4 regions of the Picosynechococcus sp. PCC 7002 genome follow, and region 3 is predicted to be linked to each of the others. Evidence: predicted binding sites of a transcription regulator. Region 3 holds the regulator's gene; each other region holds the start of a gene.
What was found. The regulator NtcA, encoded in region 3, controls nitrogen genes in cyanobacteria. The targets are predictions, from matches to a motif close to TTTGTANCNNNNGNTACAAA.
Positions count from the first base shown of each region.

Region 1: the regulator NtcA is predicted to act here: its motif matches at 1,908-1,927, upstream of AACQ84_RS09925 (DUF3155 domain-containing protein).
Region 2: the regulator NtcA is predicted to act here: its motif matches at 2,498-2,517, upstream of rpe (ribulose-phosphate 3-epimerase).
Region 4: the regulator NtcA is predicted to act here: its motif matches at 1,795-1,814, upstream of urtA (urea ABC transporter substrate-binding protein).

Region 1 covers NZ_CAWLFA010000001.1:2,033,240-2,036,477, forward strand. The annotation lists gene AACQ84_RS09915 (HAD family hydrolase) at 1-252, opposite strand, end outside; gene AACQ84_RS09920 (sensor histidine kinase) at 366-1,682, opposite strand; gene AACQ84_RS09925 (DUF3155 domain-containing protein) at 1,962-2,291, shown strand; gene AACQ84_RS09930 (cofactor assembly of complex C subunit B) at 2,460-2,999, opposite strand; gene AACQ84_RS09935 (response regulator transcription factor) at 3,084-3,238, shown strand, end outside.
Region 2 covers NZ_CAWLFA010000001.1:335,872-339,109, forward strand. The annotation lists gene psbU (photosystem II complex extrinsic protein PsbU) at 1-142, shown strand, start outside; gene AACQ84_RS01620 (hypothetical protein) at 251-1,720, opposite strand; gene rpe (ribulose-phosphate 3-epimerase) at 1,770-2,459, opposite strand; gene AACQ84_RS01630 (potassium channel family protein) at 2,580-3,238, opposite strand, start outside.
Region 3 covers NZ_CAWLFA010000001.1:1,756,881-1,760,118, reverse strand. The annotation lists gene fabI (enoyl-ACP reductase FabI) at 1-740, opposite strand, end outside; gene ntcA (global nitrogen regulator NtcA) at 1,021-1,752, shown strand; gene AACQ84_RS08530 (DUF3084 domain-containing protein) at 1,805-3,175, shown strand; gene AACQ84_RS08525 (pre-16S rRNA-processing nuclease YqgF) at 3,190-3,238, shown strand, end outside.
Region 4 covers NZ_CAWLFA010000001.1:420,980-424,217, reverse strand. The annotation lists gene AACQ84_RS02030 (bifunctional folylpolyglutamate synthase/dihydrofolate synthase) at 1-374, shown strand, start outside; gene AACQ84_RS02025 (hypothetical protein) at 358-747, shown strand; gene AACQ84_RS02020 (ADP-ribosylglycohydrolase family protein) at 754-1,704, shown strand; gene urtA (urea ABC transporter substrate-binding protein) at 1,924-3,238, shown strand, end outside.

The DNA of each region.
Region 1 (3,238 bases), 280 kb from region 3:
GGCATGGAGATCCTTGATAAAAGCAGTCAGATCACCGACCGATGGCATTTGTGGCTGCCAAGATTCAATGTAAAAGCGAATTCTTTCTTTACCCCCCGTCACCTTCAGGAGCTGACCGTAAAGATCCACCGACCAATCCCAGGGCAAACCGACATCCGCAAAGGCGCGGTTAAAAGCAACGCGGTGGGCATCCTTTTCTGTATTGGCTAGGGTGCCATCCACATCAAAAATCAGGGCTTCTAGTTGTCCCATGTAAAACCTCAACTATTTTTATCGTCCCCACTGTACTGGGAAATTGTCTGCAATACCGAAAAGTTGCTTAATGCAAAAACAGCATTCTAAATCTCAAAAATCAAATAATCAAATCAATTGCCTTGGGGAAGCTCAGCAGAGGTAACTTGATGAGGATTTGACGCGACTTTAAGCCACAACATAAAAGTGCTACCGGGGAGAGCTTCGGTATGGGGTAAGCCAATGGTTGGGCTATATACTTCAATGTCTCCGGCCATTTTTCCCACAAGATCAGCGGCGATCGCCAACCCCAGCCCAGTACCTTCAATGGCACTTTCCGCCTGCACTCCCCGGTAATGTCGTTCAAAGACATGGGGCAAATCCGCCGGGGGGATACCGTAGCCCGTATCATGGACGGCAATGGTGAGTTCATGGGCCTGGGCTTCTACCTGCAAGAACACTTGTCCCCCGGACGGTGTATATTTCAGCGCATTTTCTAAAAGATTATTCAAAACTTCCATCAGGGCTGTGTGATTCCCCAAGACCCAAGGAGACGGTTCTGGCAACCTATAATTTAAGGTGATCCCCCGCTCGGTGGCGATCGCCCCTAGGGAAGCGACGAGGGGAAGTACCACTTCTGCTACGGGTAACGGCTCTACGGAGAGGGAACGGTCTGGGGCAAAACTCAGTTCACCATTGGGCGGTAAAGCTAAACTTGGCCCTCCCTCCAACTGGGGAATTTGAGCCGTTAAGAGATCCACCTCTTCACTAAATTGGGTGAGCAATCCTTTCAGGCGATCGCTTTCCCGGACAATGCCTTCGGCGACCGGATAATTTTTCTCCGTCGGCAGTAACCGCTTCAACAACAACTTACCGAAGGTACTGATCGCCATTGTTGGATTACGGAGCTGGTGTAGCAGATCATGGAAATGCTCTTGTTCTAGGGCCTGGAGATGTTGCTGCTGGGTGAGCCGCTCAGTGGCCCAACTCTTTTGCTGATCCAACACACAGGCCAGCACTAAACCTTCGGCGATCAATTCAATCTGGGTCACCTCTGGCGATCGCCAACCCCGATCCCGGCGTCCCGTCGCTAAAATCCCCAAAATTAAATCACCATGCCACAGGGGAAATGCCCGAGCTGGTTCCCCCAACAAACCCACAAGGTCATCCGGCAAAGCAGCCGTTTCCTCGCCCATCGGGACATCAAGCCATTCCTCTTGATCCGAAACCATCGTTGCCATCTCCGTTGATCCCTGCCTCCCCGCCGCCAGCAAACGATCGGGAAAGGCACTAATGGGTTGGAGCGTAATTTCTTGATTCTCTTGATCTGGCTGGGCCAAATAAACGATCCCCCACTCTGCCCCAACGCCTTGGGCTAACAATTGCAACTGCCCTTGGCACAGGGACAAATACTCTGGGCTAACTGGCAACAGTTGCGGTAATGTCGTCATGAATTTCATCCTCCCAAGCCGCAATCCCTAGGGGATATTTCCCAGGAAACCTTGATAAATCAGGGGTTTTGACAAAAAACTTAATTCTTTTTTTACTTTTGGATTGATCGCCTACCTTCATTGGATTGTAGTAGATTTCTTAATACAAAAAATCCAACCCATCGCGAAAACCAGTCAATTTTCACTTGATTTTTTTCAATGGAGCCGATATACTTTGCTCGACATTCTGTAACTCCTGTTACAGCTGTTCTAAAAAAGTAAAGAAGAGGAGGTACTGGGTTGGCAAGAAAGCGTAAACGCAAGAGTCGGCGTCGGCAAGAAGGAAGAAAAATTTTAGAGATTGTCCCACAATATAATATCGAAAGCGGTGATGACAAACCCGTGACTGCAGCCCGCAAGCATATCGCTGCGAATGGGATTATGCCCCCAGCAGTCGTTGTAGTTAAGCGTAATGAGCATACCACTGATCGGTACTTTTGGGCAGAAAAAGGATTATTTGGTGCCCAATATGTAGAGGAGAATCACTTTTTATTCCCCAGTCTACGGGTGCTTTGTAGCAACGCCGATGAAGAAGTATCTGAAAAAGCGACTGTTTCTAGCAAAGCTTAAAGTTCCTTCAAAAATATATCACTTAACCTAACGTTTAGGTGATCTCTAATCCCCTTCTATCAATTTCAATACTCCCTAGTCCCACCCATTTTCGGGTCGGGGCTATTTTTGTCGCGTTTTTGCCATGGTGTTAATGGATAGCTCAATTAGTTTTGTTGGGGACATTTCCTAAGCTTCATGGAGCTGGTAAGGCATCACCTGACGCAGTTGGATCAACTCATCCCGGTGGGCGGTCACCGTAATTAATCGGGTGGGAGTCTCGGTAATCGGTGTTTGTGTGGTGATCTGTAAAATAACTTTTTCTACCTTCCCTGCCTTACGCCAGTAAAAGAGACCTGCCAAGGGAGCCAGGAGACAAATACCAAGGAAAGCAAAGCCAATATTGGGATAGAGCAGTGCTAAGACCAGGGCAATACAAACTAAACCGAGGGCTGCTAATAGGCTCAAAAAAACAGCAATAAAACCACTGGGAGGAACAAAACCTTCATAGGTGACAATATTATTGACACCATCAACGGTGGTAATCCGATAGGCTCGCTGTTCGAAGTAGGTTTGGAGACGCTCAAAGATGGATTCTTCAGGCTCTTTTGCCAATAGCTCTACTTGTTCGGTGCGATCTTTGATGGAAGCGCGAATGAAGAAAAACAGACCGACCATCAAGAGCAATGTAAGGAGGAGGGTCGAGGTGATTACGGATTGTTCTAACACGGTTTTTACAAGGAGGGCTTGAAGATTCACTGCATATAAATGTATATCGATCATGCTATATTTTGGAAAGTCTCCGGGAAAACCATGAAAAAAATTCGGGTTGTTCTAATTGAAGATCATGATTTAACGCGCATCGGGCTAAGAACTTCTCTACAACAATGTGCGGACATTGAACTTTTAGCAGAGGCGGCCAATGGAGCGGATGGATTGCGTTTGTTAGAAGAGATTCATCCTGATTT
Region 2 (3,238 bases), 1.4 Mb from region 3:
TGTTGAAGATGTATTGAATATCCCCGACCTCAGCGAGAAGCAACTGGCACGGTTAGAGGAAAATTTGGAGCGTTTCACTGTAACACCGCCTGCTGATGTGTTTATTGATGGTGACCAACGTCTGAACACCGGTGACTATTAAAAATACAAATGAAATCTTGCTACGTTTAGGAAGATGTTTGTGAGTCAAACCTAAATTTTCAATTGCAATTAACCTATTCCTGAGGAATAGGTTTTTTTACGACAATTTTTAGGATTTGGGGCTCGGTTGGCATAGTCGATAAAACTGAGGTACCCAGCGGGATTCCCAATAAAATGCCCCAAAGGCCAGCACGGGCGCGAGGAAAGTCAGCAGCAGAAAGCAACCCGCCAGGGTTGACAGGGACATCGCGAAAAAATCTTGGGTCAGACGCACCAGGTCATGGTCGAGGAGGCCCCCTTTCCCGACCCGGTAGGCAATGCGGAACGTTTCGCTGGTCATAAGCTGCCCGAAAAAGGCACCATTTTCCAGAAAGCTAAAACTGGCCAACAGGGCATAGAGAGTTTGTTCACCGGAGACATGGCAAAAATATTTACCGAGGGCAAAGTACAGACAAATAAAGACGGCGGCAATTTCCAAGAGATGACCCATGGCGATAATGGCGATTTGATCCCAACCCGTCAGGATCAAAAGGATTTGCAGGAGAGTCAGACCTGCCAAGGTGATTAGGGTACCGCGATTGCGACGGTATTGCCAAGCGAGATAGGCGATCGCCCCGTAGAGTAGCCACAAAATAATGCTGGCGCGGCCGAGGGCGAGGGTAATTCCCCCCCCAAAGATAAAGTCAAAACTCGGCACAGCGGGATAGCCAAACAGCCAAAAGGCGATCGCATGGCCAATTTCATGGACGAGGGTGAGAAAGGTATTCAGAATAAAGCGACTGGGGGGCAGCAAAAAGAGAATCAGACCTAGGCCGCCACCAATGAGGAGCGCCTGGGGGGTATCTGGATGCAGTTGCCGTGACCGGGGGCGCGGGTTGGGGATTTGGGACGGCAGGGCGCCATGGAGAGAAAAACAGGTTTTGAGGAGATACTGCCGTTGCTGACGATGGTAGACATTGAGATAGACTTTTTCCACATTATCCAGGGAGAAATGCTGCAAAGCCTGCTGGATAATCTGGCAATAGTCTTGGCTATCGCGCTGGTCAATTACCGTTAACTTGATCACCAAGGCCCCAGCGGAAGGGGTAACTTTGATACTCCATAGGTATGCAGCGAGTAGTTGCCGGAGTTTCAGGGTGAGATCATCGTTTTTGAGGGCTGCCTTTTTAGGTGATTCTTGGGCACTGAGCGCTTCCGGGGAGGGTTCCCGTTCGGCTGGAGAGAGTAAGCCCGCTACAATTGTCCATTCCCAGTCGGGGGTAACTTCCCCAAACCGAATGCCTTCAACAGTAAAGGTTTCTGTGATCGTGTGCTCCCAGATTTTCTGCCAAGGGGTAAGGATTTGTTTGGCGATCGCCTGGTCGGGGGTATTAAAACCTTCGAGTTGAATTTTGAGGTGCTTATCAGTCACCCGTTTGAGCATCACCCGGATCTGGTGGGGTTGAAACGCTTGCCTTAACACCTGGGCGATCGCCTGGGGATTTCCCTGTTCCGCCAATCGACGCAAATCCGACTCTTTCACAGCACAACCATTCTGGAGGGGAGCATTTCGATTATGCCACCAGACTCCCTTGGCCACAAAAATAGGATCTCAAGTCCCCCTTTGAAGGGGGATTTAGGGGGATGTCCTAGGCCGCAACCGCTTCTGATTTTTTGCTGTTACGAATCCCTTCAATCGCCTCAGCATAACTGGGGGCCTTGAAAACAGCAGAACCTGCAACAATCGCATTCGCACCCGCATCAATCACTTGCCACGCATTAGCAGGCTTGATCCCACCATCGACTTCAATCCAAGGATCCAGGCCGCGCTCATCACACATGGCCCGGAGTTTTTCGATTTTGTTCACCATCGAAGGAATGAAGCTTTGGCCGCCGAACCCAGGGTTTACGCTCATGATCAAAATCAGGTCACAAACATCAAGGACGTGCTCAATGATGTCAAGGGGCGTAGAAGGATTCAGCACAACCCCAGATTTTTTACCCAGTTCACGAATCTGGCAGAGGGTGCGATGGAGGTGGGGAGACGCATTGTGTTCTGCGTGGACGGAGATAATGTCAGCGCCAGCTTTAGCAAAATTTGCCACGTATTTTTCTGGCTCAACGATCATCAAATGCACATCCAAAGGCTTTTTGGTGTAGGGACGAATGGCTTCGACGATTAACGGCCCAATGGTGATATTCGGGACAAAACGACCATCCATGACATCGACGTGGATCCAATCAGCGCCAGCCTCATCGACTGCTTTAATTTCTTCACCAAGGCGGCTAAAGTCCGCTGAAAGAATGGACGGGGAAACTACAATTTTCTTGTCAGTCATGGTGGGTGGATTCCTCTTATTATCTCAAGAATTCTAAGTTGGTATCAATATTAACAAAAGTTTGTATCAATATTTTTTGTGGCCTAGCCTGGGTAGAGCATTGTTTCAGGAAACACTGACCTAGCGCTGGGGGGGACGGAGAGGCCCATCGGTTTGTACAGGGATCAAAATACTATTTAATTTACGCAGTTGTTCGGCTGTGCCCATGCAAATTAAAAAGTCCCCAGATAACAGTAAGGTATCACCCGTCGGCCCAGGAATAAGGCTGCCATCTTGACGGCGAATGGCGAGGACGAGGGCACCGGACTGTACCCTGAGTCGGGCTTCACTGAGGCTTTTGCCAATGTAACCGCCGCAATTGCTATCCACACGGATTTCTTCGAGGTAGTAAGACCGTTCTGCGCCAGTCAAAATGCCATCAACAAAATCCATAACCTGGGGTCTAAGGGCCGCGGCGGCCAGGCGACGTCCCCCGGTAATGTAGGGAGAAACAACGGCATCGGCTCCGGCGCGGCGTAATTTTTCCACGGCTTCTTCGGTACTGGCCCTGGCGATCGCCCGAATTTTTGGATTCAATGTTTTGGCAGAGAGTACCGTATAGAGATTTTCTGCATCGGAGCTGAGGGCCGCCACCAAACAAGTTGCCCGGTCGATTTTCGCTTCATGGAGATGTTGATCGAGGGTGGCATCTCCTTGAATACAAATATAGCCTTGATCCTGAGCGGCTTCGATAATGTCGGGATCTTGGTCAATGACGACAAAGGGAATATTCTCGGCGA
Region 3 (3,238 bases):
AGCACTTGACCCGTGACCCCGCTAGAAAGATCGCTACACAAGAAAGCCGCCGCATTACCCACTTCCTTTTGGGTCACAGTCCGACGCAAAGGAGCCGTGGCTTCCACATGGTGAATCATATCGAGGATGCCGCCCACCGCTGAAGACGCCAAAGTCCGGATCGGGCCAGCCGAAATGGCATTCACGCGAATATTACTGGGGCCCAGATCCGCCGCGAGGTAACGCACACTCATTTCAAGGGCCGACTTTGCCACACCCATCACATTGTAATTAGGGATGACTTTCACCCCACCCAAATAAGTCAGGGTCACAATGGCGCCCCCTTCGGTCATCACGGTTTTAGCCCCCCGGGCCAGACGCGTTAAAGAATAGGCACTAATGTCAAGGGCCGTATTAAACCCATCCCGTGAAGTATCACTAAAATCACCCGTCAAATCTTCGCGGTTCGCAAAGGCAAGGCAATGGATCAAAATATCTAACTTGCCCCACTCTTTTTTGACAGACTCAAACACTTGATCCACCTGGGCATCATCCTGCACATTACAGGGGAGAAAAAGGGAAGGGTTGAGGGGCGCCACAAGCTCACCTACTTTTTTCTCGAACCGTCCCTTATCATCGGGGAGATAGGTAACCCCAATATTTGCCCCGGCGGCATGTAATTGTTGGGCGATCCCCCAGGCAATGGACTTATTATTTGCAATCCCAGTGACTAGGGCATTTTTTCCGGTTAAATCAAGCATATGGGTTCTCAAAAAGTATAAAAAATTAAAGCCAAGAAGCCAGCGTATATTATCTTCGCGCTCTGGTGACTTCGATGCAAACGGCTACTTTAGGGCAAATCAGGGAAAATTCTGCAAAATGCCTGGGAACTAACCCAGAAATCCATAATTATTTTGAAGCAAAAAGTACAAAATACTATACCAGAGTAAGATTTAGTTTAAGGGGAATGCTCATGGTCTCTGCACACTGAGCGCTGATATTTCACCCATCACGGTGGGGAACTGTTGCCCAACAGAATCTATGATGTACAACCCTGATTTCAACCAACCTCCTTTCTCTTCTGCCAATCCAGTGCCTGAACTACCTGCGACTCAAATTACAGACCTTGCGACAGCGTTTCGTCAGTTTCACAGTGGCCCCTTCCCACCTGTTGTGGAGAACTATGACCGGGGCAAGACGATCTTTTTTCCGGGGGACCCAGCGGAACGGGTTTATTTTCTTCTGAAAGGAGCTGTCCGGCTGTCTCGGGTCTATGAAGCGGGGGAAGAAATTACGGTGGCCCTGCTCCGGGAGAATAGTGTCTTTGGGGTTTTATCGCTACTCACGGGACAAAAGTCGGATCGCTTTTACCATGCGGTGGCTTTTACTCCTGTGGAACTGTTATCGGCTCCCATTGAGCAGGTGCAAAAGGCGCTTAATGAGCACCCAGAATTAGCAATGTTAATGCTAAAGGGGCTGTCGTCACGGATTTTACAAACGGAGATGATGATTGAAACCCTGGCCCACCGGGATATGGGGTCACGTCTGGTGAGTTTCTTGTTAATTCTCTGTCGAGATTTTGGGGTGCCGACCGATGAGGGGATTCGCATTGATCTCAAACTGTCCCACCAGGCGATCGCCGAAGCAATTGGTTCGACACGGGTGACAGTAACGCGCCTCCTGGGAGAACTCCGGGAACAGGACATGATTTCGATTTATAAGAAAAAAATTACCGTCCATGACCCCGTAAACCTGAGTCAACAGTTCGCTTAACGCTAAAGTAGAGAAGTCATACTTGTGTGTTTGGATGTCACCTTTTTGTTAAATGACCAGTGCTTTTGTACTAATCTTTTCAGTTTTAATCTTGGGGGGCATCCTGGCGGCACTGGGCGATCGCCTTGGTAGTAAGGTCGGCAAAGCGCGGCTTACATTATTTAATCTGCGGCCAAAACAGACGGCGGTGGTCGTCACGGTAATGACGGGAACAGTGATCGCAGCTAGCACCTTGGGGTTATTGTTTGGCTTGAGCAAGTCCTTGCGCCAGGGGGTTTTTCAGTTGGATGAAATCCTCGCCCAGCGGCGGCAAGAGTTGATGGATGTGACGGCGGAAAAGGAAAAGATTGAAAAAGAGTTACAGGCCGCGAGGGATGATCGCCTAGAAGCAGAACAAGATTTACAGGAGATTGAAGCAAAATTTGAAACGGCCCAAACTCAACTGGCGGGTTTTCGGGAACAAGCCAGCGAACTTCAGGCTGATATTAATGCGCTCACCACAGAGCAAACGACCTTGCGGCAACAGCGCGATCGCCTCCAAGCCCAAAGTGAAACCCTCCGCGCCCAGCTCAATCAACAAAACACCATTATTGAGGAACGCTCCCAGCAGATCGAAGCCCTAGAAGCCCAACAAAGTGAGCTCCAAGCCGAGATCAACCAGCGCGATGGTCGCATTGCCCAACTCGACCAGGCGATCGCCCAAAAAGATCAAGTGCTCACGGGCCTAGAAAATCAGATTGGCTCCCTAGAACAGCAAATTGATATCCTCGAAGCCAACTACATCAATTTCCGGAGTGGGAATGTCGCCCTCACCACAGGGCAAGTTTTAGCCTTTGGGGTGGTGCGGATTATTGATCCCAAAGCAGCCAGCCAAGCCGTTGATCAGCTGCTCCGGGAAGCGAATCGCAACGCGATCATTGCCACCGGAGGCGTTAATCCTGACTTTGAGGCGCGGGTGGTGCAAATTACCAATGCCCAAGTGCAACAACTCCTAGGGCAAATTGCCGATGGTCGGGACTACGTGGTGCGCCTCCTGGCGGCGGGGAACTACCTCCAGGGGGAAGGTTCCGTCCAAGTGTTTGCGGATGTGACTTTAAATGAGCAGGTTTTTCGCGCCGGGGAAGTGATTGCCACTTTGTCCCTAGAGGAGCTGAGTGTACAAAATCCTACTGCGGCCCGGCGTCCAGTGGATTTTCTGTTGGGGGCAGCGCAATTCCGGGCGCGGCGAGCCGGGGTTCTCGGAGATATTCAAGTTAAAGATGGCAATGTCGGTCACATTATCAATTTTGTCGAAGCCCTCAACAACTCACCAGAACCCGTGACAGAAATTCGGGCGATCGCCATCGAAAATGGTTTTACGGCTGGCCCCCTCCGCTTAGAATTAGTGGGCCTCAGTAACGGTAGAATCGTCATCAGACAATAGGACAAGAAGAGTACATGAGCGTTTATCTTGGGTTTGACCCAGGCCGTGACAAATGTGGCCTTG
Region 4 (3,238 bases), 1.3 Mb from region 3:
GGCAAAAAATCCTCATTGATGGCGCTCACAATGGTGTGGCGGCGGCGGAATTACGCAAATATGTAGACACCCTCCCCCAACCCGTCACTTGGGTCATGGGAATGCTTTCCACCAAGGATCACCAAAATGTCCTCGAAGCCCTCCTACGAGACGGGGATCACTTGCATCTCGTACCAGTGGGGGGTCATAGCAGCGCCGATCCCCAGAGTTTAGCAATGTTGGCCCAGGTGATTTGTCCGGCCCTCGCCTCCTGTCAAACCCATGAAACCTTATTTGAAGCCCTTGATCAGGCGATCGCCACCCCCCACACTAGGGTGTTATGTGGTTCGTTGTATCTTTTGGGAGAATTTCTAAGTTATGCAGCCAAAATTTAAAACCCGCAAAGCCTGGAATCAGGCCGAAATGCTACTCCAACCAGCTTTTATTCGGGTCGTCGATAATTTCCGTGCTCAATTAGAAGATTCCCCCTGGACTGGGGAGTACGAAGATATTCAAGACCCCTACCCTGGCTACGTTTTGCGCCTCAAGAAAGACCACATCGAAACGACGGTTAATATCTGGGATCTCTGTTATCAGATCTGTTTTGTTGCCTATCCCACCGGAGCCCTCGTGGAAAATGGCTGTGCCGTGGAAATCGATGAAACCCTTTTCGAGGCGTCCGGGGCCGTGGATTGGCAAAAACTGGAAGCGAAAACCCAACAGTTGATCCACAATATGTTTGAGCAATTTGATCACTTAGGGGAGTAATCATTGATGGTTACGCAAGCGCAGATTCAAGGGGGACTATTGGGACTTTGTGTGGGGGATGCCCTGGGTGTACCTGTGGAATTTTCTGAGCGCCGCACCCGACAGCGGGATCCTGTGACAAGGATGCGGGGCTATGGCACTTACAATCAACCCCCCGGCACTTGGTCAGATGATAGTTCCCTCACTTTTTGTCTGGCTGAGGCGATCGCCGAAGTGGGTCTGGGCGAAGAACTCCCCGAACATCTGGGCCGTAAGATGGGTCTTTGGCTCAAGGAAGCTTACTGGACACCCCACGGCGAAACCTTTGATGTGGGCAACACGACTGCCGCCGCAATTCATCAAATTTTAGCGGGTATCAATCCCCTGGAAGCGGGTGGGATCGGGGAGCGGAGTAATGGCAACGGCTCCTTGATGCGTATTTTGCCCCTCGCCTTTTGTGGTGAGCGACTGCCCTATGCCGATCTTTTGGATCTCGTCCACAACATTTCCTACCTGACCCACCGTCATCCCCGTTCCCTCATTGCCTGCGGCATGTATATTTCCATTGCCCTGGAACTGTTACACGGAAAAAGTATTGAAACTGCCTACCAGCAAGGGATACAACGGGCCGAAGAGTTTTATCGCGATTCCATCTACAAGCCGGAACTCAGCCACTACCAGCGTATTTTTGACGAAAATTTAGCAACATTGCCCATCCATGAGCTTCAATCGAGCGGTTATGTCGTCCATGCCCTCGAAGCCGCCCTCTGGTGTTGTTTAAACCATGATAACTATCAGGATACGGTGCTCGCGGCGGTGAATTTGGGGGATGACACTGACACCACAGCGGCGATCGCCGGGGGGTTGGCCGGACTTCACTACGGCCTCGACAATATTCCCCCTGATTGGCTGGCGCAAATTCCCCGGCGGGATGACATTCTCCAGTTAGGCGATCGCCTCTTCAGGGCTATCTGTTGACCGAGCAGGGGCAAGCAGTCCATTTTCTTTAATGTAAAGTTAAATTAATTCTTCTCCATTAACAAACCCTTGAATCAAGCGCATCGGCACTTTGTATCAAGTGTCACATTTTTTTAGGGGCGGGACTTTTACACTGCAAAGCTTAAACACGACTTAAACTTTTAAGCTTCTTTCCTCCCACACACTATCCCAAAGCCCCTTGAGAAAATCGCATTAACCATGAGTAATCTCGGAAGACGTAAATTTATTCTCTACAGTTCCGCCGCCCTCGGTTCCAGTATTCTCCTCAAAGCCTGCGGCCAACCCACAGAAACCCCTGATACCCCCGATAGTGGCAGCACAACCTCAACCCCCAGTGGTGACACGATCAAAGTTGGCATTCTCCACTCCCTCAGTGGCACCATGGCCATTAGTGAAACCACCGTGGTCGAAGCCGAACAACTCGCCATCAAAGAAATTAATGCCGCCGGTGGCATCGATGGCAAACAAATTGAAGCCATCGTCGAAGATGGTGCCTCCGACTGGGATGTCTTCAAAGAAAAAGCCGAAAAACTCATTGATCAAGATGGTGTCGCCGTCGTCTTTGGCTGCTGGACTTCCGCCAGCCGAAAAGCGGTTAAAGATGTCTTTGAAGCAAAAGACCACATGCTGTTCTACCCTGTCCAGTACGAAGGCCAGGAATGCTCGAAGAATATCTTCTACACTGGGGCCGCCCCGAACCAACAAATCGAGCCCGCCGTGGATTGGCTCCTCGAAAATAAGGGCACAGAATTTTTCCTCGTCGGTTCTGACTATGTATTCCCCAGAACCGCGAACACCATTATCAAAGCCCAGTTAGAAGCCAAAGGTGGCACCACGGTCGGCGAAGACTATCTCCCCCTCGGTAATACTGAAGTGACGCCGATTATCACCAAAATCAAAGCAGCGCTTCCCAACGGTGGCGTGATTTTCAACAGCTTAAACGGTGACAGTAACGTTGCGTTCTTTAAGCAAATTCGTGATGCGGGCCTCACCCCGGAGCAATATCCGGTCATGTCGGTGTCGATCGCCGAAGAAGAAGTCCGTCAGATTGGCCCCGAATATCTCACGGGTCACTATGCGTCTTGGAACTACTTCCAAACCGTAGAAACCCCCGAAAATGAAAAGTGGGTGGCAGACTTTAAAGCGGAGTACGGTGAAGATCGGGTGACCAATGACCCCATGGAAGCGGCCTACATCATGGTCTACATCTGGAAGCAGGCGGTAGAAGCGGCGATCGCCAATGGAGCGACCGATGCCTATGACCTCGAAGCTGTACGGAGTGCCGCCATTGGTCAAGAATTTGCGGCTCCCGAAGGCCCGGTGACGATGAATGTTAACCACCACCTCTCAAAGACCGTGCGCATCGGTCAGGTACGGGAAGACGGGATGTTCGATATCGTCTGGGAAACCGACGGCCCCATCGCCCCCCAAGCCTGGAACCAGTATGTTGAATCCACCAAAGGATTTGCCTGTGACTGGAGCGACCCCACAAAGGGTGAAAAATATGCCATCT